Regions from separate parts of the Modestobacter marinus genome, predicted to be linked through region 1. Evidence: predicted binding sites of a transcription regulator. Region 1 holds the regulator's gene; each other region holds the start of a gene.
What was found. Region 1 encodes LexA, which represses DNA repair genes until DNA is damaged. Its sites were predicted from a motif close to TCGAACANNTGTTCGA; they were not measured.

Region 1 (7,977 bases):
CGCGACGTCGAAGAAGACGGTGGCCGTACCGGTGGCCGCCGCGACGACGAACAGCTGCCCGAGGGTGAGGACGTCCAGGAGGTAGGCGATCGGCAGGGTCGCCAGCACCACGGCCCGCACCACGTCGGCGGTCACCAGCACCCGCTTGCGCCGCCAGCGGTCGACCCAGGCGCCGGCCGGCAGCCCGATCAGCAGGAAGGCGGCGGTCTCCAGCGCGGTCAGGACGCCCATCTCCAGCGGCGTCGCGTCCAGCAGCGAGACGGCCAGCACCGGCAGGGCCAGCAGGGTCACCTGGGTGCCGACCTGGCTGACCGTCTCCGCGGCCCACAGCTGGCGGAAGTCGTGGTGCCGCAGCAGGCTCCGGTCCCGGGTCACCGGCGCAGCGTCCCGCTACTGGTTGGGGATTGTCAATCACTGTCTCGCGGCGACGTCCTACGCTGCCGGCATGGGTGAGACGGAGGCCGGTGCGGGAGCGCGACGGTTCGTCGGCGAGCGCCGTCCGGCCACCGACGCCGAGGCGCGCGCCCTGGCCTCCGCCGTCCGGTTGCGGATCCTGCGGCTGTGCCTGGACGAGCCGCTGACCAACAAGGAGATCGCCGCTCGGCTGGGCCGCAACCCGGCCACCGTGCTGCACCACGTGCGCACCCTGGTCGACAACGGCTTCCTCGCCGCCGAGGGGGAGCGGCGGGGCGCCCGGGGTGCCCGGGAGGTGCCCTACCGGGCGACCGGGAAGAGCTGGCTGATGGACGGCGCCAGTGCGCCGGGAGCCGCCCGGGACCCACTGCTGGCCGCGTTCCTGGAGGAGGTGGGCCTCGTGGGCGAGGCCCAGCTGCAGAGCACCCGGATCGGGCTGCGGCTGGGCGCAGCAGACCTGGCCGAGTTCCGGGAGCGGCTGTACGGGCTGCTGGACGAGTACGCCACCCGGCCGGCTCACCCGGGCGCCGAGCGCTGGTCGCTGTACCTGGGGATGCATCCGGACGTCTGAGGTGTTGTACCCCGCGATGACAACAGGTGATGTGACAAGTCGTTCGCCCCACGTGCAGGGGCGTGCCACGCTGGAGACGATGACGACAGCCCAGAACCGCGCGATCCTCGACGGGGCCGAAGCCCGCGTCGACAAGGCGCTCGCGAGCATGCCCGACACCAAGCCCGCGCCGGCCGGCCAGTGGGACGCCGACGACGACACCACCGGCTCCTACGTCAAGGAGGAGCGCGGCGCACTCCGTCGGGTCGCGGGCCTCGGCACCGAGCTCACCGACGTCACCGAGGTCGAGTACCGGCAGCTCCGCCTGGAGCGGGTCGTCCTGGTCGGCGTCTGGACCGAGGGGACGGTGGCCGACGCCCAGCGGTCGCTGACGGAGCTCGCGGCGCTCGCCGAGACCGCCGGTTCCCAGGTCCTCGACGCGCTGATCCAGCGCCGCGACAAGCCGGACCCGGCCACCTACGTCGGCTCGGGCAAGGCCGCCGAGCTGCGTGAGGTCGTCGCAGCCACCGGCGCGGACACGGTGATCTGCGACGGCGAGTTGGCTCCTGGCCAGCTCAACCAGCTGGAGAAGGTGCTCAAGGTCAAGGTCGTCGACCGGACCGCCCTGATCCTGGACATCTTCGCCCAGCACGCCACCAGCCGGGAGGGCAAGGCCCAGGTCGAGCTGGCGCAGATGCAGTACATGCTGCCCCGGCTGCGCGGCTGGGGTGAGTCGCTGAGCCGGCAGGCCGGTGGCCGGGTCGCCGGCGGTGGCGGCATCGGCACCCGTGGTCCGGGTGAGACGAAGATCGAGACCGACCGGCGGCGGATCCGCTCCCGGGTGAGCAAGCTGCGCAAGGAGATCGCCGGCATGGCGACCGCCCGCACGACGCAGCGCAACTCCCGCGACCGCAACGCGACGCCGAGCGTGGCGATCGCCGGCTACACCAACGCCGGCAAGTCCAGCCTGCTCAACCAGCTCACCGACGCCGGCGTGCTGGTGCAGGACGCGCTGTTCGCCACTCTGGACCCGACCGTCCGCCGGGCGCAGACGCCCGAGGGGCGCGAGTACACGATGACCGACACCGTCGGCTTCGTCCGCCACCTGCCGCACCAGCTGGTCGACGCCTTCCGGTCCACGCTGGAGGAGGTGGCCGCCGCCGACCTGCTCGTGCACGTCGTGGACGGGTCCGACTCCGACCCGCTCGGCCAGATCGACGCGGTGCACACGGTGCTCAACGAGATCGACGCCGCGGCCGTGCCGGAGCTCATCGTCGTGAACAAGGTCGACGCCATGACCGAGGAGGACATGCTGGCCCTGCGCCAGGCGCTCCCCGGGGCGATGTGGGTCTCCGCCCGGACGGGCGAGGGCATCGAGGCGCTGCGCGACGTGATCGCCCAGCGGCTGCCGCACCCGCACATCGACGTCGAGGTGCTCGTGCCCTACGACCGGGGTGACCTGGTCGCCCGGGTGCACCGGGACGGCGAGGTCGTCGAGGAGGCGCACGAGGCCACCGGGACCCGGTTGACCGCGCGGGTCGACGCGGGCCTGGCCGCGCAGCTCGAGGGCTTCACGGCCCCGGCCGTCGAGCACTGACGCGCGACCCCGCTGCCGCCGGCGCACACGTGTCACGCCGCGGCAGCGGGGTCGGCGGACCGCCCGGTGGATCACGACCAGGTCACGGCCCCGGTACCGTGACGCGGTGACCAGGGGAGCGGTGGACCGCATGGCGACCGCCGCCGACCGGCCGGTCCCACGGGTGGTGGGCGTGGGCCGGCCGCCGTGGTGGGTCCTGCTCCTCGCCGCCCTGGTCACCGTCGGGGTCACCGTCAACCTGCTGGGCCGCGGGTGGCTGGAGCGGATGGACCTGCGGGTCTCCGAGGTGACCAGCGTCTGGGCGCTGCGGGACTCGTGGGCCTACTGGCCGATCTGGGTGGTCACCCAGCTGGGCGGGCGGGTGACGATCCTCGTCGTGCTGGCCGGCCTGGTCACCTGGCTGGCCGTGCGGGAGCGGACCCTCGTGCCGCTGGTCCGGGTGGTCGTCGCGTTGGCCCTGCTCACCACCGTGGTCTACGCCTTCAAGTGGGGCACCGGCCGCACGGCCCCGGCCTTCCCCGGGTCGTTCTTCCACCAGGACGGGGCCAGCTACCCCTCGGGCCACGTGGCGAACGCCGTCCTGATGTGGGGCGTGGCCCGGTGGCAGGCCGTCGAGTACCGTCTGCCCGCCGGCGTGCAGCGGGCCGCCTGGCTGCTCAGCGTGCTGGGGCCGGTGGCGACGGGAGTGGCCATGGTGGCGCTGGACTTCCACTGGGTCACCGACGCGGTGGTCGGGCTCTCGGTCGGGCTCCTGCTGTTGGGCGTGGTTCACGCACTGGACGCTGCCGTGCTGTCACGCTGGGTCGGTGCCAGAGCCGGCCGATCCGAGGCGTAGCGGCGCCACCCGCCGCAGGACGGCGGCGGGCGCCGCCCTCTGTGCGCCCGCCGGCCTGCTGCTCGCGCTGCTGCCGGCCGGGTCCGCGGCTGCCGACGACGGGGCCGCTCCCTACGGCGAGCCGGTCACCCGGTGCGAGGTCACCGACCCGCGGCTCCCCGAGCTCTCCGGCCTGGCCGGCGCCGGGGACACGATGCTCGCGATGAACGACGGCGGCGACCGCGTCGAGGTGCTGCTGCTCGACGGAGCCTGCGCGGTGGGCGAGGTGCGCTCCGCGGAGGTCGACCCCTACGACCCGGAGGACCTCGCCCTCGCCGTCGACGGCACCCTCTGGGTCGCCGACATCGGCGACAACGCGCAGAGCCGGGAGACGGTGGCGCTGATCGGCCTCCGCCCGGACGGGACCACGGTGCTGACCAGGCTGACCTACCCCGACGGGGCGCACGACGCCGAGGCGCTCCTGCTCGCGCCCGACGGCACCCCGTACCTGGTGACCAAGGAGGTGCTCGGCGCCAGCTCCGTGTACCGCCCCGATGCGCCCCTCGCCGACGGGGCCACCGTGCCGATGAGCCAGGTGGCGACGCTCGGTTTCACGTTGACCGGCACGCCGGGCGGTCCGGTGGGCCGGGCCGGACAGTTGATGGTCACCGGTGGTGCGGTCTCCACGGACGGCTCGCGCATCGCCCTGCGGACCTACACCGACGCCTACGTCTGGCCGCTGAGCGGCTCGGACGTCGCCGGAGCGCTGGCCGGGTCGCCGGTGCGGGTGCCGCTGCCGGAGGCACCCCAGGGGGAGGCCATCACCTTCGCGGCCAACGACCGGGACCTGCTGGTCGCCGGCGAGGGGCTGCCCGCGGTGGTCACCCAGGTGCCCGCCACCGGTGACCTGGCGGGCACCGCCCCGGCGGACCCGGCGGCGGCCACCGAGGACGCGGCCGGGTCGCTGGCGACCGCCGGTGGGGTGGAGCCGCTGACCGCCGGTCTCATCGCCGCCTCCGTGGCCACCGTCCTCGTGTGGCTGGGCGGCAAGCTGCGGCGGCGCCCGGCCTGAGGGCGGGCGCGGTGGCGACCCGGCCGAGGACCTGGCGGCACGCGTCGGCGGCGCCCGACCTGAACGGAGGCCCGGCGCCGCCCGCCCGGGTCAGACCCGGCGGAGCACGGTGACGACCCGGCCGAGGACCGTGGCGTCGTCGCCGGGGATGGGCTCGTAGGCGTCGTTGTGCGGCAGGAGCCACACGTGCCCGTCGCGCCGCTTGTACGTCTTGACCGTCGCCTCGCCGTCGATCATCGCGGCGACGATCTCGCCGTTCTCTGCGGTCGGCTGCTGCCGGACGACGACCCAGTCACCGTCACAGATCGCCGCGTCGACCATCGAGTCACCGGCCACCTTCAGCATGAACAGCGTGCCCTCGCCGACCAGCTCGCGGGGCAGCGGGAAGACGTCCTCGACCGCCTGCTCGGCCAGCACCGGACCGCCGGCCGCGATCCGGCCGACCAGGGGCACGTACGTGGGGCGAGGCGTCGTGGCGTCGTCGACGGCACCGGCCGCGCCCGGACCGGCCGGCCCCTCGGCGGCGGGCTCGCTCGTGCCCGTCGCGGTGGCGTCACCGGGCAGTCGCACGTCGAGCGCACGCGGCCGGTTCGGGTCACGGCGCAACCACCCCTTGCGCTGCAGCACCGACAACTGGTGGGCCACCGACGAGGCCGAGGAGAGGCCGACCGCCTCGCCGATCTCCCGGACGGAGGGCGGGTAGCCGCGGCGCTCGATGGAGTCGCGGATGACCTCGAGCACCCGGCGCTGCCGCTGGGTCAGACCGTCGCCGTCGGCGGACCGGTCGGGGAACTCGCGCACCGCGGCGCCCGCCGCCGTCGGCGCTGCGTCGTCGGCGGGTGTCGTGCTGGACGCGCCACGCCGCGAGGGACTCGTGCCGCCGCGCGCCTTCGGGCCGTCGACCGCCATGTGTCCTCCTCGTCCGGCTGCCTCGGCAGCAGTTCCCGGCGCTCTGCCGCACCGACAGCCGTGTGACCACGGCGAGCCGGGACCGCGGACGCCGCCCTCGATCGCCTCGGAACCGTATCGCCTCCGGGCCCTTCGTTCAAACACGTGTTCGAAGGAGTCGCCGTGTCGGCGTGTTCCTGTCGGAGGTGTGCGGTAGACATCGCGCAGGCGTTCGATTCGAACGCCTGTTCGACCGTCCGGCACCGTGAGACCCCTGGAGCACTCCGATGGCCAGTCCCCAGCCCGAGCTCACCGCTGCGTCTCCCGTCGCGGCGGTCGTCCTCCCGTTCCCGACCGGGCGGACGGTGACGCGTCCGCCCAGGACGGCGGCGCCGGGCCGCGGCGCCGCGCTGCGGCGGGCGCCTCGGCCGGCGGCCCCCGCGGTCGTCCGACCGGGGCCCGGCCGGGTGGGTGGAGGGCGTACGGGCCTCGACGCCCCGACCGGCGGCCGCGGTGTGCGCGGCGGTGGGTGTGCCGGGCTGTCGGTGCGGTCCGGTCGGGTCGCCGCCCGTGGTCGCGACGAGCAGCCGCCCCTGCGTCTCACCCGGCGTGGGCGGCGGGTCGTCGCCGGCCTGTCCATCGCCTTCGGGCTCTCCGTCGCCGCGGCGACGATCGCGGTCGAGGTCGGCGGGGCCGGGGGTGGCCTCGAGCTGGCGGGCTCGACGACGATCGTGGTCCAGGACGGGGACACGCTGTGGTCCATCGCGGGGGAGATCGCGCCCGAGGAGGACCGGCGCGCGGTGGTGGACGCCCTGCTCGACGTGAACGACCTCCCCGGTGTCGACCTCGTCCCCGGCCAGGTGCTCGAGCTCCCGTGAGCCGTCCGCCGGTGGGCGTACCTCCGGTCGGGCGGTGCGCCGAGAGTGTCGGGCGTGCCCTCGCGTCGCGGCCCTGACCTGCCCGATCGGGGCCGGCGAGCCCGGTGTGGGTGGCCGCGGATGGGGCGGGCGGGGTCCTCGGGGCAGATGCGGAAGACGACACGCTCGTCAGGGCTTGCACACCTGTAGGGGTGGTCGTACGGTTCCACCACAACATCTAGTAGTTACAGGGCTGTAAGCCATCCACAGCCGTTCCACACGTTCTCCCCGGCGCATCCACCGGATGTCCCCGGCGCAGTCCACAGCACGGCCTTCGGCGGGGAGCCCGGTCACGGTCTTACGACGCCGTGGGCAGGCCCCGCACGACACCTCGGGGAGGAGGAGATCGACATGCGCTGCCCCTTCTGCCACAACCCCGACAGCCGGGTCATCGACTCCCGGGAGACCGACGAGGGGGCGACCACCCGCCGTCGACGCTCCTGCCCCGGCTGTGGGCGCCGCTTCACCACCGTGGAGGAGGCGGTCCTCGCCGTCGTCAAGCGCAGCGGCGTGAGCGAGCCCTTCACCCGCGGCAAGGTCGTCGCCGGCGTCCGGCGCGCCTGCCAGGGGCGGCCGGTCGACGAGCACCAGCTGGCCCTGCTCGCCCAGCAGGTGGAGGACGCCGTGCGGGCCACCGGCTGCGCCGAGATCCCCAGCCACGAGGTCGGCCTGGCCATCCTCGGCCCGTTGCGCGACCTGGACGAGGTCGCCTACCTGCGTTTCGCCAGCGTCTACCGCAGCTTCTCCTCGGTCGCCGACTTCGAGAAGGAGATCGCCGAGCTCCGCGGTGCACCGGCCCGCAGCGCCGCGAAGCCCTCCGACGCGAAGCCCTCGGACGCGACGCCCTCCGAGGCGCCGCCCGCCGAGCGGGGCCCGGTCGACGGCGACCGGGAGAGCCCCGCGACCGGCACGACCACCCGCCGGCGAGCTGCCGAGCGGCCGCGACCAGTCGACGGCGGCAGCGCCGGCGGCCCGTGAGAACTGTCCGACCCCTCCGCTAGACAGGTCTCGACGAGGAGACCGCACGACCCGGCTCCGGCACCCCGCCGGCTTCCCCAGCCGCTCCGCCAGCACCACCGCACCAGTCCGACCCAGGGAGCCCTCGCACGATGACCGAGACAGCCGACCGCCTCAGCACCAGCCGGAACCGCCGCACCGCCAAGGCCCCCAGCCGCGGCAAGGGCCTGAAGGTCAAGCGGGTGTTCACCACCGCCGGTGTGCACCCCTACGACGAGGTCGTGTGGGAGCGCCGCGACGTCGTCATGACCAACTGGCGGGACGGCTCGATCAACTTCGAGCAGCGCGGGGTCGAGTTCCCGGCCGAGTGGAGCATCAACGCCACCAACATCGTCACCACCAAGTACTTCCGGGGTGCGGTCGGCAGCTCCCAGCGTGAGACGAGCCTGCGGCAGCTCATCGACCGGGTCGTCCTGACCTACGGCGCGGCCGGCCGTGAGCACGACTACTTCGCCAGCGAGGGCGACGCCGAGGTCTTCGAGCACGAGCTCACCTGGATGCTGCTGCACCAAGTGTTCAGCTTCAACTCGCCCGTCTGGTTCAACGTCGGCACGGCCTCCCCGCAGCAGGTCAGCGCCTGCTTCATCCTGGCCGTCGACGACACGATGGACTCGATCCTGAACTGGTACCGGGAAGAGGGCCTGATCTTCAAGGGCGGCTCCGGTGCCGGCCTGAACCTCTCCCGGATCCGCTCCTCCAAGGAGCTGC
Region 2 (7,977 bases), on a different contig from region 1:
CCAGGGTCGGGTCGCTCGCGGAGAAGGACATGGCCAGCGGGACCGGCTCCCGGGGCAGCTCGCCGGCCAGCCAGTCGCCGTGCGCCCGGGCCAGCTGGGCCCGGTCGGTGCAGAGCAGCTGCAGGCCCTGCAGCGCCTCCTCGCCCGCGCCGGGGTAGTTCGGCAGGGCGTCGGTCTGGCAGCGCAGCACCAGGCCGAAGCCGTTGCCCAGCGGCGGGTCGGCCTCGGCCAGTGCGGGCGGGGCGTCGTCGCCGGCCAGCGCCCGGGTGGCCAGCACGTGGCAGGCGGCGACGACCACCGGTGCGGTGATCCGCCGCCCGGAGACGGTCTGCACCCCGGTGACCCGCCGGTCGTCGGGCGGCCCGTCGACGAGGAGGCGGGCCGCGCCGTCCCCGAGGGTGACCCGGCCGCCGTCACTGGCCAGCCGGGCGGCCAGTGCCTGGGTGAGCCCGCCCGAGCCGCCGACCGGGTGGCCGGGCGGGACGTCGTGCAGCAGCGCCACCCAGCCGACCATCGCCGCCGTGCCGGGCTCGGACATGGGGGGCCCGGACTGGGCGCCGAACCAGGCGAGGGCGGCCTTGAGCCGTTCGCTGGTGAACCAGCGGTCGAGCAGGGCGTCGCCGGAGCCGAGGAAGTCGGTGGCGATCTCCCCGCCCGGGGTGCGCGGCTGGCCGCGCCGGGGGGCGCCGACCGGCCACAGGTGCCGGACCAGCCGGGTCATCGCCGGCCGGTCGCCGAAGGCACGGACGACGGCGGCGCTGCGCGGCCCCCACACCTCGACGAACCGGCGGTAGGCCGCGGCGTCGGCGTCCCCGCAGGCGGCGGCGATGGAGGCGCAGGTGGCGTCGAGGTCGACGGAGAAGACCAGCGGCCGGCCGTCGGGACCGGGGTCGCCGGGCACCGGTGCGGGGGCGAACCCCCAGGGGTCGCAGTCGACGTAGCGGAGGCCGAAGCGCTCGAGCTCCAGCTCCTCGACCACCCCGCTGTGCCGGATGATCACGTGGGCGCTGGACCCGCGGTCGACCCGGACGCCGGGCCAGCGCTCGACGGTGGAGACGGCACCGCCGAGCACCTCGTCGGACTCCACCACCTCCACCCGCAGCCCGGCCCGGGCCAGGTGGCAGGCGGCGACGAGCCCGTTGTGCCCGGAGCCGATGACGACGACGTCCGCGGTGCTGTCGACGGTGATCAGCCCTTCCCAGCCGGGCGGGTGAGCGGCAGGCGCGCGCCCAGGATGGCGAAGGGACGGGCGTCGCCGGGGAAGTGGTAGCCGCGGGCCAGGTCGACGAACCCGTCGGCGTGGTACAGCCGGAAGGCCTTGGTGTCGGTGTCCGGGGTGCTCAGCAGGGCGGCCGGCTGGGGGAGGTCGGCCAGCAGCGCGTGCAGCAGCTGTCGGCCGAGGCCCTGGCTCTGCCGGTCGGGGTGCACGTGCAGCTCGCACACCTCGAACGCGCCGGGCAGCCACTGCTTCGCCGTCCGGCGGTCCAGGGCGTTGCGGACCTGGTCGTGCCACCACTGGCCGGGGGCGACGACGTAGCCGTAGCCGAAGCCGACCAGCCGCTCGCCGACCGTGCCGTCGTCCTGCCGCACCTCGGCGAAGGCGCCGACGGCGCGGAACCCCTCCCGCTCGGTGTGCTGGACGGCGTAGCCGTACCGCCCGGCGACGACGGAGTCGCCGTAGCCCATCGCCGCCCCGTAGATCGCCAGCGCCTCGTGCAGGTGCTCGCGCATCCAGCCGGCGGGCAGCTCGGTGATCCGGGTGGCGGGGGTGGTGCCGGTCATCGGGAGGTCTCCTCGTCCGCGGCGGCCGGGGAGGGGCCGGGGCCGACCTCCGCGGGGGTGCCGGCGGTGAGCTGCAGCAGCTCGTCGTAGCTGGTGGGGAAGACGGTGTGCGGGTGCCCGGCGGCCGCCCACACCTGGGGGTGCCGGGCGAGCTCGACGTCGACCAGGGTGCCGATCGGCTCCGGGTGGCCGACCGGGGCCACCCCGCCGATCGCCTGACCGGTGTGCCGGCGGACGAACTCGGGGGTGGCCCGGGTGATCCGCGGGACGCCGAGGAGGTCGGCGACCAGGGCCTCGTCGACCCGGTGTGCGCCGCTGGTGAGCACGAGCAGCGGGACGTCGCCGGCGTCGAACACCAGGCTGTTGGCGATCGCCCCGACCTCGACGCCGAGCTGGGCGGCCGCGGCGGCGGCGGTGCGGGCGCTGTCGGGCAGGGTGCGCACCTCGCCGGCGACGCCGGCGGCGCGCAGGACCTGCTCGACCTCGGCGACCCGGGGGTGGTGCGGGGTCTCCGCAGCGGTCATGCCCGCGATCCTCCCACCGGCCCCGGGGCCGTGCGCCACCCGGGACCTGCGGCCGCTGCCGACCGTGAGCGGGCGTCGGCCGAGGCCGACGGCGACCCTCGACCCGGACTCGAGGGAGCGCCGACGCCACGAGTGCAGTCGCTGTAACGACACGGACGCCGACACGCCCGTTCGGCTTGACCACCCCCGGCCGGTCCGGTCTACTCATCGGTGTTCGAACACCTGTTCGAACACCGGCGACCCGTTCGCCGGCCCGGGCCGTCACGTCCTTCCCCGACGTGCGCTTCCCCGCCGGGCCGGTGGGGTGGGGTGCCGGGAGGGGCGACGAGTTGCGGAGTCTGACATGAGCCGAGTGCTCGCCGGGGCCGGTGGCCGCGTCGGTGAAGAGGTGCAGGTCGAGCAGGGGCCGTCGGGGCCGGCCGAGTTCTGGCGCGGACAGACCCGGTACGTGGTGGGGGAGCTGCTCGACTCGTGGGTGGAGACCGCGCCGTGGTGGCAGCCCGATGCCGCCGGAGGGGGTGGGGCGTCGGCCGAGCTGGTCGCCACCCGGCAGGTCTGGCGGGTCGAGGCGGTCCGCGCAGGCCGGTCCCGGATGAGCTTCGCGGGCGTCTTCGACCTGTCCTGGGAGCCGACGGGCAACCAGTGGCTGCTCGTCCGGGTGCACGACTGATGGGCGCCGCCCGGGCCCTCCCGGCCGCCACCGACGGGCAGCTCCCGTTGCTCCCGCCGCTGCCCGCGGCCGCCGCCCAGCTGCTCGGTCAGGCCCATCGGGGGCTGGCCGAGGCCGCCAGCAGCCCGGACGCGGCCTGGCGGTACGCGACCGCGCACCTGGCCGCCCTGCGCGCCGCGGCGGCCGTGCTGGCCGCGCGCACCCAGCCCGAGTCCGGGCGGCGCCGGCCGCGCAGCGCCTGGGTGCTGATCGGTCAGGTCGCCCCCGAGCTCGGGGAGTGGGCCGCGTTCTTCGCCGCCGGGGCGGCCAAGCGCGCCGCCGCCGAGGCGGGCCTCTCGCACGCGGTCACCGAACGGGAGGCCGACGACCTGGTCCGGGACGTCGGCACGTTCCTCGGCGTCGTGGAGGCCACGATCAGCCGCCCGGCACCGCCGGCGCCCGCACGCCTGCGTGCGGTCGACCCCGGCTCGCACCGGCGCAGCCCGGGCCACCGCGGCTCCGGCCCCACCTCGTGAGCGACCCCTTCGTCCACCTGCACGTCGCGTCGGGGTACTCGATGCGGCACGGCGCCAACCACCCGGCCGACCTGGTCGCCCGGGCGGCCGAGCACGGCATGGGCGCGCTGGCCCTGACCGACCGCGACGGTCTGTACGGCGCGGTCAAGTTCGCCCTGGCCTGCCGGTCGGCGGGCATCCGGCCGCTGTTCGGCGTCGACCTCGCCGTCGACCCGGTCGCCGGCGGCGAGCCGGGTGACCAGACCCCCGGGCGGATCACCGCCGCGGCCCGGCACCGGGCCGCCCACCCCGCCGGCCGCCGGGCCCCGGCGCGCGGCGGGGCCAGCGTCGACCCGCGGCTGCCCCGGGTCACCTTCCTCGCCCGCGACGGCGCGGGCTGGCGGTCGCTGTGCCGGCTCACCAGCGCCACCCACCTCGGTGGCACCCGCGGCGAGCCGGTCAGCTCGCTGACGCTGGCCGGCGCGCACTCGGCCGGGCTGCTGGCGGTGCTGGGGCCGGGGTCCTCGGTCGGCCGTGCGCTGGCCGCCGGCCGGGCCGACCTGGCGCACGCCCGGCTGGCCACCTGGCGATCGGTGTTCGGGCCCGGCCAGCTGGTGCTCGAGGTCGTGCACCACCGCGGCCAGGGCGACCGGTCCCGTGCCCAGGCGATGCTGCGGCTGGCGGCCGAGGCCGGGGTGCCGGCGGTGCTGACCAACGCCGTCCGCTACGTCGACGCCCTCGACGCCCCGACCGCCGACGTGCTGGACGCCGCCCGCCGGCTGGTGCCGCTGGGCCAGCGGCACGTCGACCGGCGCACCGCCGAGGGGCACCTGAAGTCGGGCAAGGAGATGGCGCTGCTGGCCGAGGAGCTGGCCGGGCCGGACCGGGACGCCGCCCTGCGCCTGCTGGAGACCACCGCCCGGGTCGCCGAGCAGTGCGCGGTCGACGTCCGGGCCGACCTCGGCATCGGCACCGTGCGCTATCCCGAGCTCGACGTGGTCACCAGCGCGGCCGAGCAGGGGATGGGCCCGTCGGCGGTGCTGCGGGCCCGCTGCGAGGCCGGGTTCGGCCGGCGCGGGATGACGCCGTCGGCCGCGGTGCGCGAGCGGCTGGAGGAGGAGCTGGCGGTCATCGACTCCCTCGGCTACCCCTCCTACTTTCTCACCGTCGCCGACGTGGTCACCCTGATCAAGGAGCTGCGGGTCCGCGCCGCGGCCCGGGGCTCGGGCGCCGGCAGCCTGGTCACCTACCTGCTGGGCATCTCCGACGTCGACCCGATCCGGTACGGGCTGCTGATGGAACGCTTCCTCTCCCCGCTGCGTCACCAGCTGCCTGACATCGACATCGACGTCGAGTCCGCCCGCCGGATGGAGGTCTACGACGCGGTGATCGAGCGCTTCGGCGCCTCCCGGGTCAGCTGCATCTCGATGATGGACACCTACCGGGTGCGGCACGCGGTCCGCGACGTCGGCGCCGCCCTGGGGCTGCCGCCGGCGGAGGTCGACGCGGTGGCCAAGGCGTTCCCGCACATCCGGGCCAACCAGGTGCACGCGGCGCTGCGTGACCTCCCGGAGCTGCGGGCCAGCCGGCTGGGCTCCAGGCGAAGCGGCGGCTCGGGTGATCTGGACCTGCTGTTCGACCTGGTCGCCCGGCTCGACGGGCTGCCCCGGCACATCGCGCTGCACCCGTGCGGGGTGCTGCTCTCCGATGCCACGCTGCTCGACCGCACGCCGGTGGAGAACAGCTACCTGGGCTACCCGATGAGCCAGTTCGACAAGGACGACGTCGAGGAGCTGGGGCTGCTCAAGCTGGACCTGCTCGGCATCCGGATGCAGTCGGCGATCGCGCACGCGATGGACGAGGTGGCCCGGGTCGACGGGGAGCAGGTCGAGATCGACACCGTCCCGCGCGACGACCCGACGACCTTCGAGCTGATCCGCAGCACCCGGACCCTGGGCATGTTCCAGATCGAGTCACCGGGTCAGCGGGAGCTGGTCGGCAAGTTCGGCCCGCAGACGTTCGAGGACCTCATCGTCGACATCTCGCTGTTCCGGCCCGGGCCGGTGAAGAGCGACATGGTCACCCCGTTCCTGATGGCCCGGAACGGCTGGCGCGACCCGGTCTACCTGCACCCGGCGCTGCGGCCGGCGCTGGAGGAGACCGCCGGGGTGGTGGTCTTCCACGAGCAGGTGCTGCAGATCGTGTCGGTGATGACCGGCTGCGACCTGGCCGAGGCCGACGAGGTACGCCGGGCACTGGGGGAGAAGGACGCCCACCCGGAGGTCAAGGCCTGGTTCGCGCCCCGGGCGCTGGCGGAGGGCTTCGACGTCGCGGTGGTCGAGCAGGTGTGGGAGGTGCTGGTCGCCTTCGGCTCGTTCGGCTTCTGCAAGGCCCACGCCGCGGCGTTCGCGCTGCCGACCTACCAGTCGGCCTGGCTGAAGACCCACCACACCGCGGCCTTCCTGGCCGGGGTGCTCACCCACGACCCGGGGATGTACCCCAAGCGGCTGATCCTCGACGACGCCCGCAACTTCGGGGTGCAGGTGCTCGGCCTGGACGTCAACGCCTCGGCCGGCACCTACCGGATCGAGCGGGTCGGCGGCGGCACGGACGACGGCATGGACGACGGAGCCGCCGGCGACGAGCCGGACGGCGGGAACCGGTCGTGGACCCGGCCGTCGTGGATGCCGGCGTCGATGCCCGACCCGGGGCGGTACGGCATCCGGCTCTCGCTCGCCGACGTGAAGGGGATCAACGACGAGGAGGTCGCCCGGGTCCAGGCCGGGCAGCCCTACCGGTCGCTGACCGACTTCTGGAACCGGGCGAAGGTGTCCCGGCCGGTGGTGGAGCGGCTGGTGCTGGCCGGCGGCTTCGACTCCGTCTACGGGTTCGGGGTGCGCGACAGCGAGGGCGGCCGGCCGGCGCGGCGGCGTCAGCAGCTGACCCGCCGCGACCTGCTGCTGCAGATCGGGGAGCTGGACCGCTGGAGCCGCAGCGGTGCCCGCGCCAGCAGCACCGGCCAGCTGGGGCTGGACCTGTTCGGCGCCGGGCCCGGGGAGACCGAGCCCGGGCTGTTCGACCTGGGGGCGGGTGAGGAGGCCGGCGAGGAGAGGTCCGGGCAGCCGGAGTTCCTCGCCTCCGGGCTGCCGGAGTTCACCGACGCCGAGCGGGTGCGCGCCGAGCTTGAGGTGCTGGGGCTGGACGCCAGCCGGCACGTCGTCGAGTTCTACCGGCCGTTCCTGGCCGCGCTCGGTGCGGTGCCGGCCGAGGAGCTGCTGCAGTGCCGCAGCGGGTCGGAGGTGCTGGTGGCCGGGGTGAAGGTGGCCACCCAGACCCCGCCGATCCGGTCCGGCCGCCGGGTGGTGTTCGTGACCCTGGACGACGGCACCGGCTGCGCGGACGCGACCTTCTTCGAGGACGTGCAGGGGCCCTACGCCGCCACCGTCTTCCACTCCTGGCTGCTGGTGGTCCGCGGGGTGATGCGGCGTACCGGGCCGCGGGGTGTCTCGATGCGGGCCACCGGCGCCTGGGAGCTGCCCGCGCTGCACGAGGCCTGGGAGACCGGCGGGCTCGCGGCGGTGGCGGAGCTGATGGCCGCGCCGGGGGAGTACACCGAGCAGGCGATCGCCGGGGCCGCAGCGTCCCGGGCGTCCCGGCCGGTGGTGGTGCGGCCGGTGCTGGTGCACCCGACCGGCTTCCGCATGTCCCCCTACGCCGACATCAAGCCCGCCGGCGAGGACGCCGCCACCGCCGCCCGCCGCGCGGCAGCAGCGCCACCGCGCAAGCTCTGGCACTCCAGCCCCGGCAGCTCCGGCCACTGACGGGGCCGCCCCACCGTTGCACCCGCACGGCCCAGGACCCATCGCTCCTGGGCTGTGCGGGTCCATCGCTCCAGGCGAGCCAGACCATGTCCACCACGCTCAGCTCCGGGCTGCCGGACTCGTGCACTCGGTGATCGGCTGCTCCACCGGCGCGGTGGCCCTGGCCCCGTTCGACGCACCACTGCCTCCGGACGATCGCCGTTCGGCTGGTCGCTCAGCTGGGCGGGCGGCCCCGTTCCGACGGACCACTGCCTCCGGACGATCGCCCGCTCGGCTCAGCTGAGCGGGCGCTTCCCTTCCGACGGACCACTGCCTCCGGGCGTCTGACCGACACTCGCTCAGCTGCCCGGGCGGCCGTCGCGGGGGCCGAAGACGGTGAGCGCCTCCGCGTCGCTGGCCGCCGAGCGGACGTACTGGTCGGCCCACTCCTGCCGCTCCGGGTAACCCGACTCCGCGGCCACCCGGGCCACCGCGGCGTCCACGTCGACCGGCGTCCGGTGCAGGGTCACCGCCCCGTCGGCCAGCAGCGCCCAGTGCCCGCCGGCCCGCCCGTACGGCATCCCGACGCTGCCGGGGTTCACCACCAGCCGCCGGTCCACCAGCCGCACGAACGGCATGTGCGTGTGCCCGCAGACCACCGTCGCGACCTCCGGCGGCAGGTCGGCGAACACCTCGGCCCACCGGGA
Region 3 (7,977 bases), 220 kb from region 1:
GCCCCTGTCCGCGATCGACGGTGATCGGCTCCGCCTCAGCACGACGTCCGGGGGGATCCGTGTCCTACCTCTTGCGGCTGGTCGTCCCCGACCGGCCCGGCACGCTCGGCGCCGTCGCCACGGCGCTCGGCCACGCCGGCATCGACATCGTCTCCGTCGACGTCCTGGAGCGGGGCAACGGTGTCGCCGTCGACGACATCGTCGTGGAGCTCCCGGCCGACCGGGTCGCCGACAGCCTGATCACCGCCGCCACCGCGGTGCCGGGTGTGCAGGTCGAGTCGTTGCGCCCGTTCGCCGGCCCGATGGACACCCACCGGGAGCTGGAGCTGCTCGAGGCGCTGGCACCGGCCGGGTCGGGCACCGCCAAGGTCCTCGCCGCGGAGCTCCCCCGGGTGTTCCGCAGCGGGTGGGCGGTGGTGCTCAGCGGCTCCCCCGACCAGCTCACGGTGCTGGCCGCCTCGGACGCGGCACCGTCGCTGGAGGACGTCCGCACCCCGTGGCTGCCGCTCACCACGCCGCTGCTGCTGCCCAGCGACGGCGAGTGGGTGCCGCTGCGCTGGCAGGAGATGGCCGTGGAGATGATGGCCGCCCCGCTGGACCCCGGCACCGCCGTGCTGCTCGGCCGCTCCGGCGGGCCGGCGTTCCGCCGCTCGGAGCTGCTGCGACTGGCCCACCTGACCGGCCTCGCCGCAACGGTCGCCCGGCTCCCACCCGCCTGAGGCCCCGCGCGGGCCCACCCGCCTGAGCCCCGGGCGGGCCCACCCGCCTGAGCCCCGCGCGGGCCCACCCGCCGGAAGCCCCGCGCGGGCCCACCTGCCTGAGTTCCGCGCGGGCCTCGCTCAGCCCTCCGGGGTCGCGTCCGTCGAGTCGCCGGTGCCGGAGACCTCGGGGGTGGCGTCCGTCCCGTCGCCGGCAGGGGCCGCCTCAGCGGTGGCGTCCGTCGCGTCGCCGCTGGTGGCGACCTCGGCGGTGGCGTCCGTCCCGTCGCCGATGGTGGCGACCTCACGGGCGGCGTCCGGGCCCTGCTCGAGCAGCACCGTGAAGCCGTCGTCGTCCAGGACCGGCGCCTTCACCGCGACCGCCTTGTCGTACTTGCTCCCGGGGTCGGCGCCGACGACGACGAAGCCGGTCTTCTTCGACACCGAGCCGGTGACCTTGCCCCCGCGCTCCTGGATGGCGGCGATCGCCTGGTCCCGGCTGTGGTCGCGCAGCGAGCCGGTGACGACGACGGTGACGCCGGTCAGCGGCCCCGGCCCGGAGTCGGACGCCGGGTCGGCCAGCCGCACCCCGGCGGCCCGCCACTTCTCCACCACGTCGCGGTGCCAGTCGACGGCGAACCAGTCGCGCACCGCCGTGGCGATGGTGGGTCCGACGCCCTCGGCCGCGGCCAGCTCCTCCTCGGTCGCGGCCATCAGCCGGTCGACCGAGCGGAACTCCCGGGCGAGCGCCTGGGCCGCCGTGGGGCCCACGTGCCGGATGGACAGGGCCACGAGCACCCGCCACAGCGGGACGTCCTTGCGGGTCTGCAGGTTGGCCAGCAGCCGCTTCCCGTTGGCCGAGAGGGTGCCGTCCTTCTTCGTGAAGAAGTCGGTGCGGCACAGCGCGTCCTCGTCGAGGGTGAAGACGTCGCCCTCGTCGGCGAGCAGGCGGCTCTCCAGCAGTGCGGTCGCCGCCTCGTAGCCGAGCACCTCGATGTCGAAGGCGCCGCGGCCGGCGACGTGGAAGACGCGCTCGCGGAGCTGCGCGGGGCAGGAGCGGGCGTTCGGGCAGCGGATGTCGGCGTCGCCCTCCCGCTCCGGGCGCAGCTCGGTGCCGCACTCGGGGCAGTGCGTGGGGAAGACGAACTCCCGCTCGGAGCCGTCGCGGGCAGCGACGACCGGGCCGAGCACCTCGGGGATGACGTCGCCGGCCTTGCGGATCACGACGGTGTCGCCGATCAGCACGCCCTTGCGTTTGACCTCGCTGGCGTTGTGCAGCGTGGCCAGCTGGACGGTGGAGCCGGCGACCTTCACCGGCTCCATGTAGGCGAAGGGGGTGACCCGCCCGGTGCGGCCGACGTTGACCCGGATGTCGTGCAGCTTCGTCGTCGCCTCCTCCGGGGGGTACTTGAAGGCGATGGCCCACCGCGGCGCGCGGCTGGTCGACCCCAACCGGCGCTGCAGGGAGACCTGGTCGACCTTGACGACGACGCCGTCGATCTCGTGCTCGACGGAGTGCCGCTGCTCGCCGTAGCGCTCGATGTAGGCCCAGACGCCGGTCAGGTCGTCGACCACCTCGTACCGGTCGCTGACCGGCAGCCCCCAGACCCGCAGCTGCTCGTAGGCCTCGGACTGCCGGGCCGGCTCGAAGCCGCGGCGGGCGCCGACGCCGTGCACGACCATGCTCAGCGGGCGCTTCGCCGTCTCGCGGGCGTCCTTCTGCCGCAGCGAGCCGGCGGCGGCGTTGCGCGGGTTGGCGAACGGCGGCTTGCCCGCCTCGACGAGACCGGCGTTGACCTCGGCGAAGGCGGCGACCGGGAAGTAGACCTCCCCGCGCACCTCGAGGAACTCCGGCACGTCGTCGCCGGTGAGCTGCTGGGGGACGACGGCCAGCGTGCGCACGTTGGCGGTGACGTCCTCCCCGGTGGTGCCGTCGCCGCGGGTGGCGGCGCCGACCAGCCGGCCGCGCTCGTAGACCAGGTCGATGGCCAGCCCGTCGACCTTCAGCTCGCAGAGGTAGCCGGCGCCCGCGGCGCCGTCCCGTTCCGCGCGGGCGGCCCAGGCGGACAGCTCGGCGGAGCTGAAGGCGTTGTCCAGGCTCTGCATGCGCTCCGGGTGCGTGACCGGGGCGAAGGTGGCGCCGAAGCCGCCGTTGACCTTCTGGCTGGGCGACTCCGGGGTCAGCAGCGCCGGGTGGGCCGCCTCGAGCGCCTTCAGCTCGCCCATCAGCTCGTCGTACTGCCCGTCGCTGACCAGCGGGGCGTCCTGCACGTAGTAGGCGAAGGCGTACCCGTCGAGCTCCTCGGAGAGGTCGCGGTGCCGCGTCCGTGCGTCGTCGGGCACCTCGGTGACGTCCTGCCGGTCGACGGCCGCCTCGACCGTGGGCTGGTCGGCCCGCTCCACCGTGTCCTGCTCCACCCCTGCCTCGCTGCTCACGCCTCAGACCGTATCCGGCGGGTGCGACAGTCAACCGCTGTCCGAGCCGAGCTCCGTCCCGCGGGGTGGCGCCCCGCTCCCCTGGCCGCATCGTCCTGCCCGCCGGTGTCCACGGCTCGTCGCGCAGCCCTGTCCCCACCAGCGGGACACGCCTGGCGCGTCCGCGCGGTGCCGGCTGCCAGGCTGGCCCGGTGCTGATCCGCGACCTCGACCCGGCGGCGGACGAGGCGGTGGGGGCGGAGCTGCTCTCCCTGCAACGGGCTGCCTACGCCGTCGAGGCCGACCTCATCGGCGATGACCGGATCCCCGGCCTGCACGAGGACCTCGCCCAGCTGCGTGCTGCGGGGAGCTGTCGTGGCTGGGTGCCCATGTGGCCGGGCTGCTGGCCGGCGCGATCGCCGTGGCGTACCACCCGGTCACGGTGGACATCGACCGGCTGGTGGTCGATCCGTCCGCGCACCGGCAGGGCATCGGCAGGGCGCTGGTCCAGGACGTCGTCCGGCGTGCGGAGGGGCGCATGATCGAGGTGTCCACCGGGCGCGACAACGCACCTGCCCGCAGGTTGTACGAGTCGCTCGGGTTCCGCACCACGAGGGACGTCGAGGTCCTGGCCGGACTGTGGGTGACCCGCTACGCCCACTGCCCCTGACAGCACGCCGCGCACCGTTCGTGACAGCACAGCGCCCACCGCGCCGGACAGCACGGCACGGCTGTCGTCGGAACGCACGCCGCTACCGCGGTGGGCCGATGAGGATCTCGGTGTCGTCGGGGCGCCAGGTCCGCCACCGACCGTCGGGATCTCGTGCCACCCGGAAGCCGTGGTGGACCTTGGTGTGGTGCCGTTCACACAACAACGCCGAGTTGTTCAGCGACGTCTCACCACCGTGCAGCCAGTGGACGAGGTGGTGCACGTCGCACCACCACGTCGGTGCACCGCAGCCGGCGAACACGCAGCTCTTGTCGCGGCGTTCGACGGCCTTGCGCAGCCCGGGGGTGACCACCCGGTGGTCCCGGCCCAGATCCAGCGGAACACCGTCGGGGCCCATCACGATCCGGGAGATGCTCCCGTCGCACGCGAGGTAGCGGGCCCGGGCGGCGGAGATCGTCGCCCCGAACCCCAGCTCCCCAGCCCCGGCGCCGGTGGCCGGGTCGACCAGGTCCGCCAGATCGATCCCCACCACGACGTGCGGCTTGACGGTGCGCAGCGTGGGCAGCGAACCGGCAGCCAGCTGGTTGTCACACAACTGCACCAGCGCATCGGCGTTCTGCTGCGCCCGGGTCCGCGCGTCACCTTGCGGCCGGTCGGCCTGCACGATCGACTCGATCGCGGCCTTCACCTTCTCCCCGCCGGTCACGTCCAGGTCGAAGCGGCCGGTGACGCTCCCGTCGGCGTGCGTGGCGATCGTCAGCCGCCGCCCCTCCGTCGGGTCCGGCTCCGGCCCGTCCGGGTCGAGGGCGTCCTCGAACGCCTGGACCGCGGCGACCAGCGACTGGTGCGGTGAGGCGACGGCCACCCGCGTCCACACCTCATCGAACGCCCCGAGGTCGACGCCCTGCCCCCCGGCGCGGGCGACCTCGGTCGGGCCGACCGTCCTGGCCACCACGTCGACCTGCTCGGGAGTCACCGAGCCCTCGGCGAACCCCGCCGCCAGCGTCGGGAAGTGCTCCAGGACCCGCCCGGATCGCAGGATCCGCGACGCATCCGCCGGCGCCAGCCGCGCGTGCCCGATCAGCCACGACCGCATCGACTTCAGCCCGTCGTGCTCGGCGGCCTGCGTGGCGTCCGCACACCGCACGGTGCGGGTCAACTCCGCCGACGCGCGGTTCACCACCTGCACCAGCAACGCCGTCCGCTCCAGCACGGCCGCGTCGGTCAGGGCGTGCAGGTCATCGGCGCCTAGGGCGTCCAACGCGGAGATCAACTCGCTCACCGAACACCTCCTGACCCGTTCGAACGTGTGTACGAAGAATATCGGTCACGACACCCGTCGACAACTCGAATCCGCAGGTCAGAGACTCGTCCACAGATGTCAGCAGGCTCTTGACAGCCCCGGCGTCGGAGCCCGGGGGTGGACCGAATCAGGGTGCGCGACACCAGCCCGGACCGGCACCATGCCCCCGTGCACCCCGACCTCGAGCGCGCCCTCCAGCCGGTCTTCGACGACCTCCGCGCCACCTCGGCACCCCTCCCCCGCCGGGTCGACGATGGCTGGCCCGGCGACGCCAGAGGCGACGACGACGACTTCACGGCCCGCGCGATGCTCTGGGGTCGAGACGGCGGTCAGGGCGTCCTCGTCGATCTCCGCCTCACGCTGCCGGAGGAGATCGCGGACGTCGCCGACAGGGTCCAGGACTGGACCATCGAGGAACTGTGGGGCATCGCCCCGACCAACTGGCCGCGCTGTCCGCGGCACCCCGACAGCCACCCCCTCCAGGCGCGGGTGCGGGACGCCGCCGCGTGGTGGGTGTGCCCGCGGGACGACGTCCCGGTCAGCCTGGTCGGCAGCCTGCGCTGAGCCGGGCCGTCACTCCGGCAGCAGGTACTTGGCGGCCTCGCGGACGTGCGCCATCGCCGTCCGGGCGTAGGCCTGGCTCGCCCCGGCCAGGCCGCAGGACGGCGTCAGGGTGACCGCGCCGGCCAGCTCCTCGGCCGGGAAACCGAGCTCCCGCCACCACGCCTGCACCCGGCTCGCGGTCGCCTTCGGCCGGCCCAGGTCGGTGTCGGTGCCGGGGACGACGCCGACGAGGAGGTGGGTGCCCGCCTCGATCGCGGTGCCGACGGCGTCGAGGTCCTGCACCAGCCCCAGGTCGAAGGAGAGCCCATGCGCCCCCGCCGCCCGGAAGAGGTCGAGCGGGGCGCGCTGGGCGCAGCAGTGCACGACGACCGGCGCCGGCACCTGCTCCACGAGCCCGGTCAGCAGCTCCTCCACGACGTTCGACTCGACCGCCGACAGCTTGCCGAAACCGCTGACCGTGGGCAGGCCGCCCTGCAGGACGGCGGGCACCGACGGCTCGTCCAGCTGCACGAGCACCGAGGCCCCGGGCACCCGCGCGGTGACCGCGGCGACGTGGGCACTGATCCCCTCGGCGAGGGACTGCGCCAGGTCGCGGCGCGCCCCGGTGTCGACCACGGCCCGGTCGCCCCGGCTGCGCTCGAGCCCGGCCGCGAGGGTCCACGGCCCGGTCACCTGGACCTTAAGCGGGCCCACGTAGCGCTCGGCCACGTCGTAGAGGGCGTCGAGGTCCCGGGCCAGCGCCTCCTGGGCGCGGCGCAGGTCGGCGCCGGGACGGGCGACGAGCCGCCAGCCCGCCGGGGTGAGGTCGACGTAGAGGTCGACCAGCAGGGCGGCCGCGCGACCGATCAGGTCCGACCCGGCGCCGCGGCCGGGCAGCTCGGGCAGGTGCGGGAGGTCCGGCAGCTCGCCGACGACCAGCCGCATCGCCTCGACCGGGTCGGTGCCGGGCAACGACCCGACGCCGGTCGCCGGTCCCCACACGGGGTGCGGTCCGTCCCCGGTGCCCGGCTCGCTGCTGTCGTCCGGGAGGTCCGTCGCCGAGGTCACCTGCCGACCGTAGCCCGCCGTCCGACTGCGACCGGAGACGGTCAGGTCAGTGCGGGTTCCGGCCGTTCGCCGGCGCGCAGCACGGTGCCCTGGCCGAGCACCAGGTCACCCCGCTCGGCGTCCGGGGCGTACAGCACGGCCGACTGCCCGGGGGCGACGCCGCGCTGGCGCTCCCCGAGGACCAGGCACAGGCCGCCGTCCTCGGCGAGGGAGACCTCGACGGCGACCGGCGCGGCGTGGGCACGGAGCTGGACCTGCGCCCGGAACGGCAGGTCGGGCACCGGCCCGGTCCACGTGGGGACGCCGGTGCGCACCTCGTCGACCTCCGCCTGCTCCGCGGTGCCGATCGTCACGGTGCGGCTGACCGGCTCGATGCCCAGCACGTAGCGCGGGCGCTGGTCACCGGCGGTGACCCCCAGCCCGCGACGCTGGCCGATGGTGAAGCCGTGCGCACCGGCGTGCGTCCCGACGGTCTGGCCGGTGGCCGCGTCGACGACCGGACCGGGCTGCTCACCCAACCGGCGGGCGAGGAAGCCGCGGGTGTCGCCGTCGGAGATGAAGCAGATGTCGTGCGAGTCGGGCTTCGTGGCCACCGCGTAGCCGCGCTCGGCGGCCAGCTCCCGCACCCGTTCCTTGGTCATCGAGCCCAGCGGGAACACCGCGCCGGCCAGCTGCCCGGCGGTGAGCACGCCGAGCACGTAGGACTGGTCCTTCGCCGGGTCGACCGAGCGGCGCAGCTCGCCGTCGGCCAGTCGGGCGTGGTGCCCGGTGACGACGGCGTCGAAGCCGAGGGCCCGGGCACGGTCGAGCACCGCGGAGAACTTGATCTTCTCGTTGCAGCGCAGGCACGGGTTCGGCGTCCGGCCGGCGGCGTACTCGGCGACGAAGTCGTCGATGACGTCCTCGCGGAACCGGTCGGCCAGGTCCCAGACGTAGAAGGGGATGCCGAGCTCGTCGGCGACCCGCCGGGCGTCGTGGGAGTCCTCGACGCTGCAGCAGCCGCGGGCGCCGCTGCGCAGCGTCTGCCGGTCGGGCGAGAGCGCCAGGTGCACGCCGGTGACGTCGTGCCCCGCCTCGACGGCCAGTGCGGCGGCGACCGCGGAGTCCACTCCCCCGCTCATGGCGGCGATCAGGCGCATCTCAGTGCCGCCCGGTCCCGGCCCGCCGGGCCCGCTCCACGACCGGGCCGATCACCTCGAGCAACGCGTCGACGTCGGCGTCGGTCGAGGTGTGCCCCAGGCTGAACCGCAACGAGCTGCGGGCCCGGGCGGGGTCGGCGC

Region 2: a site for LexA is predicted at 2,521-2,536, ahead of FB380_RS20460 (DUF6504 family protein). Genes of this name have one in related genera too.
Region 3: a site for LexA is predicted at 5,085-5,100, ahead of FB380_RS11950 (HNH endonuclease signature motif containing protein). Genes of this name have one in related genera too.

The regions. Positions count from the first base shown of each region.
Region 1 is NZ_JAAMPA010000001.1:2,740,010-2,747,986, forward strand. Features, by position in the region: gene FB380_RS12985 (MFS transporter) at 1-375, opposite strand, end outside; gene FB380_RS12990 (ArsR/SmtB family transcription factor) at 446-985, shown strand; gene hflX (GTPase HflX) at 1,065-2,561, shown strand; gene FB380_RS13000 (phosphatase PAP2 family protein) at 2,668-3,396, shown strand; gene FB380_RS13005 (hypothetical protein) at 3,368-4,447, shown strand; gene lexA (transcriptional repressor LexA) at 4,538-5,356, opposite strand; gene FB380_RS25995 (LysM peptidoglycan-binding domain-containing protein) at 5,881-6,213, shown strand; gene nrdR (transcriptional regulator NrdR) at 6,604-7,230, shown strand; gene FB380_RS13025 (vitamin B12-dependent ribonucleotide reductase) at 7,362-7,977, shown strand, end outside.
Region 2 is NZ_JAAMPA010000002.1:951,166-959,142, reverse strand. Features, by position in the region: gene FB380_RS20475 (phytoene desaturase family protein) at 1-1,156, opposite strand, end outside; gene FB380_RS20470 (GNAT family N-acetyltransferase) at 1,189-1,782, opposite strand; gene FB380_RS20465 (YbaK/EbsC family protein) at 1,779-2,306, opposite strand; gene FB380_RS20460 (DUF6504 family protein) at 2,650-2,976, shown strand; gene FB380_RS20455 (SAV_6107 family HEPN domain-containing protein) at 2,976-3,491, shown strand; gene FB380_RS20450 (DNA polymerase III subunit alpha) at 3,488-7,291, shown strand; gene FB380_RS20445 (metallophosphoesterase family protein) at 7,630-7,977, opposite strand, start outside.
Region 3 is NZ_JAAMPA010000001.1:2,515,632-2,523,608, reverse strand. Features, by position in the region: gene FB380_RS11965 (ACT domain-containing protein) at 60-719, shown strand; gene ligA (NAD-dependent DNA ligase LigA) at 840-3,134, opposite strand; gene FB380_RS11955 (GNAT family N-acetyltransferase) at 3,505-3,783, shown strand; gene FB380_RS11950 (HNH endonuclease signature motif containing protein) at 3,866-5,065, opposite strand; gene FB380_RS11945 (hypothetical protein) at 5,255-5,650, shown strand; gene FB380_RS11940 (methionine synthase) at 5,660-6,697, opposite strand; gene mnmA (tRNA 2-thiouridine(34) synthase MnmA) at 6,739-7,836, opposite strand; gene FB380_RS11930 (cysteine desulfurase family protein) at 7,838-7,977, opposite strand, start outside.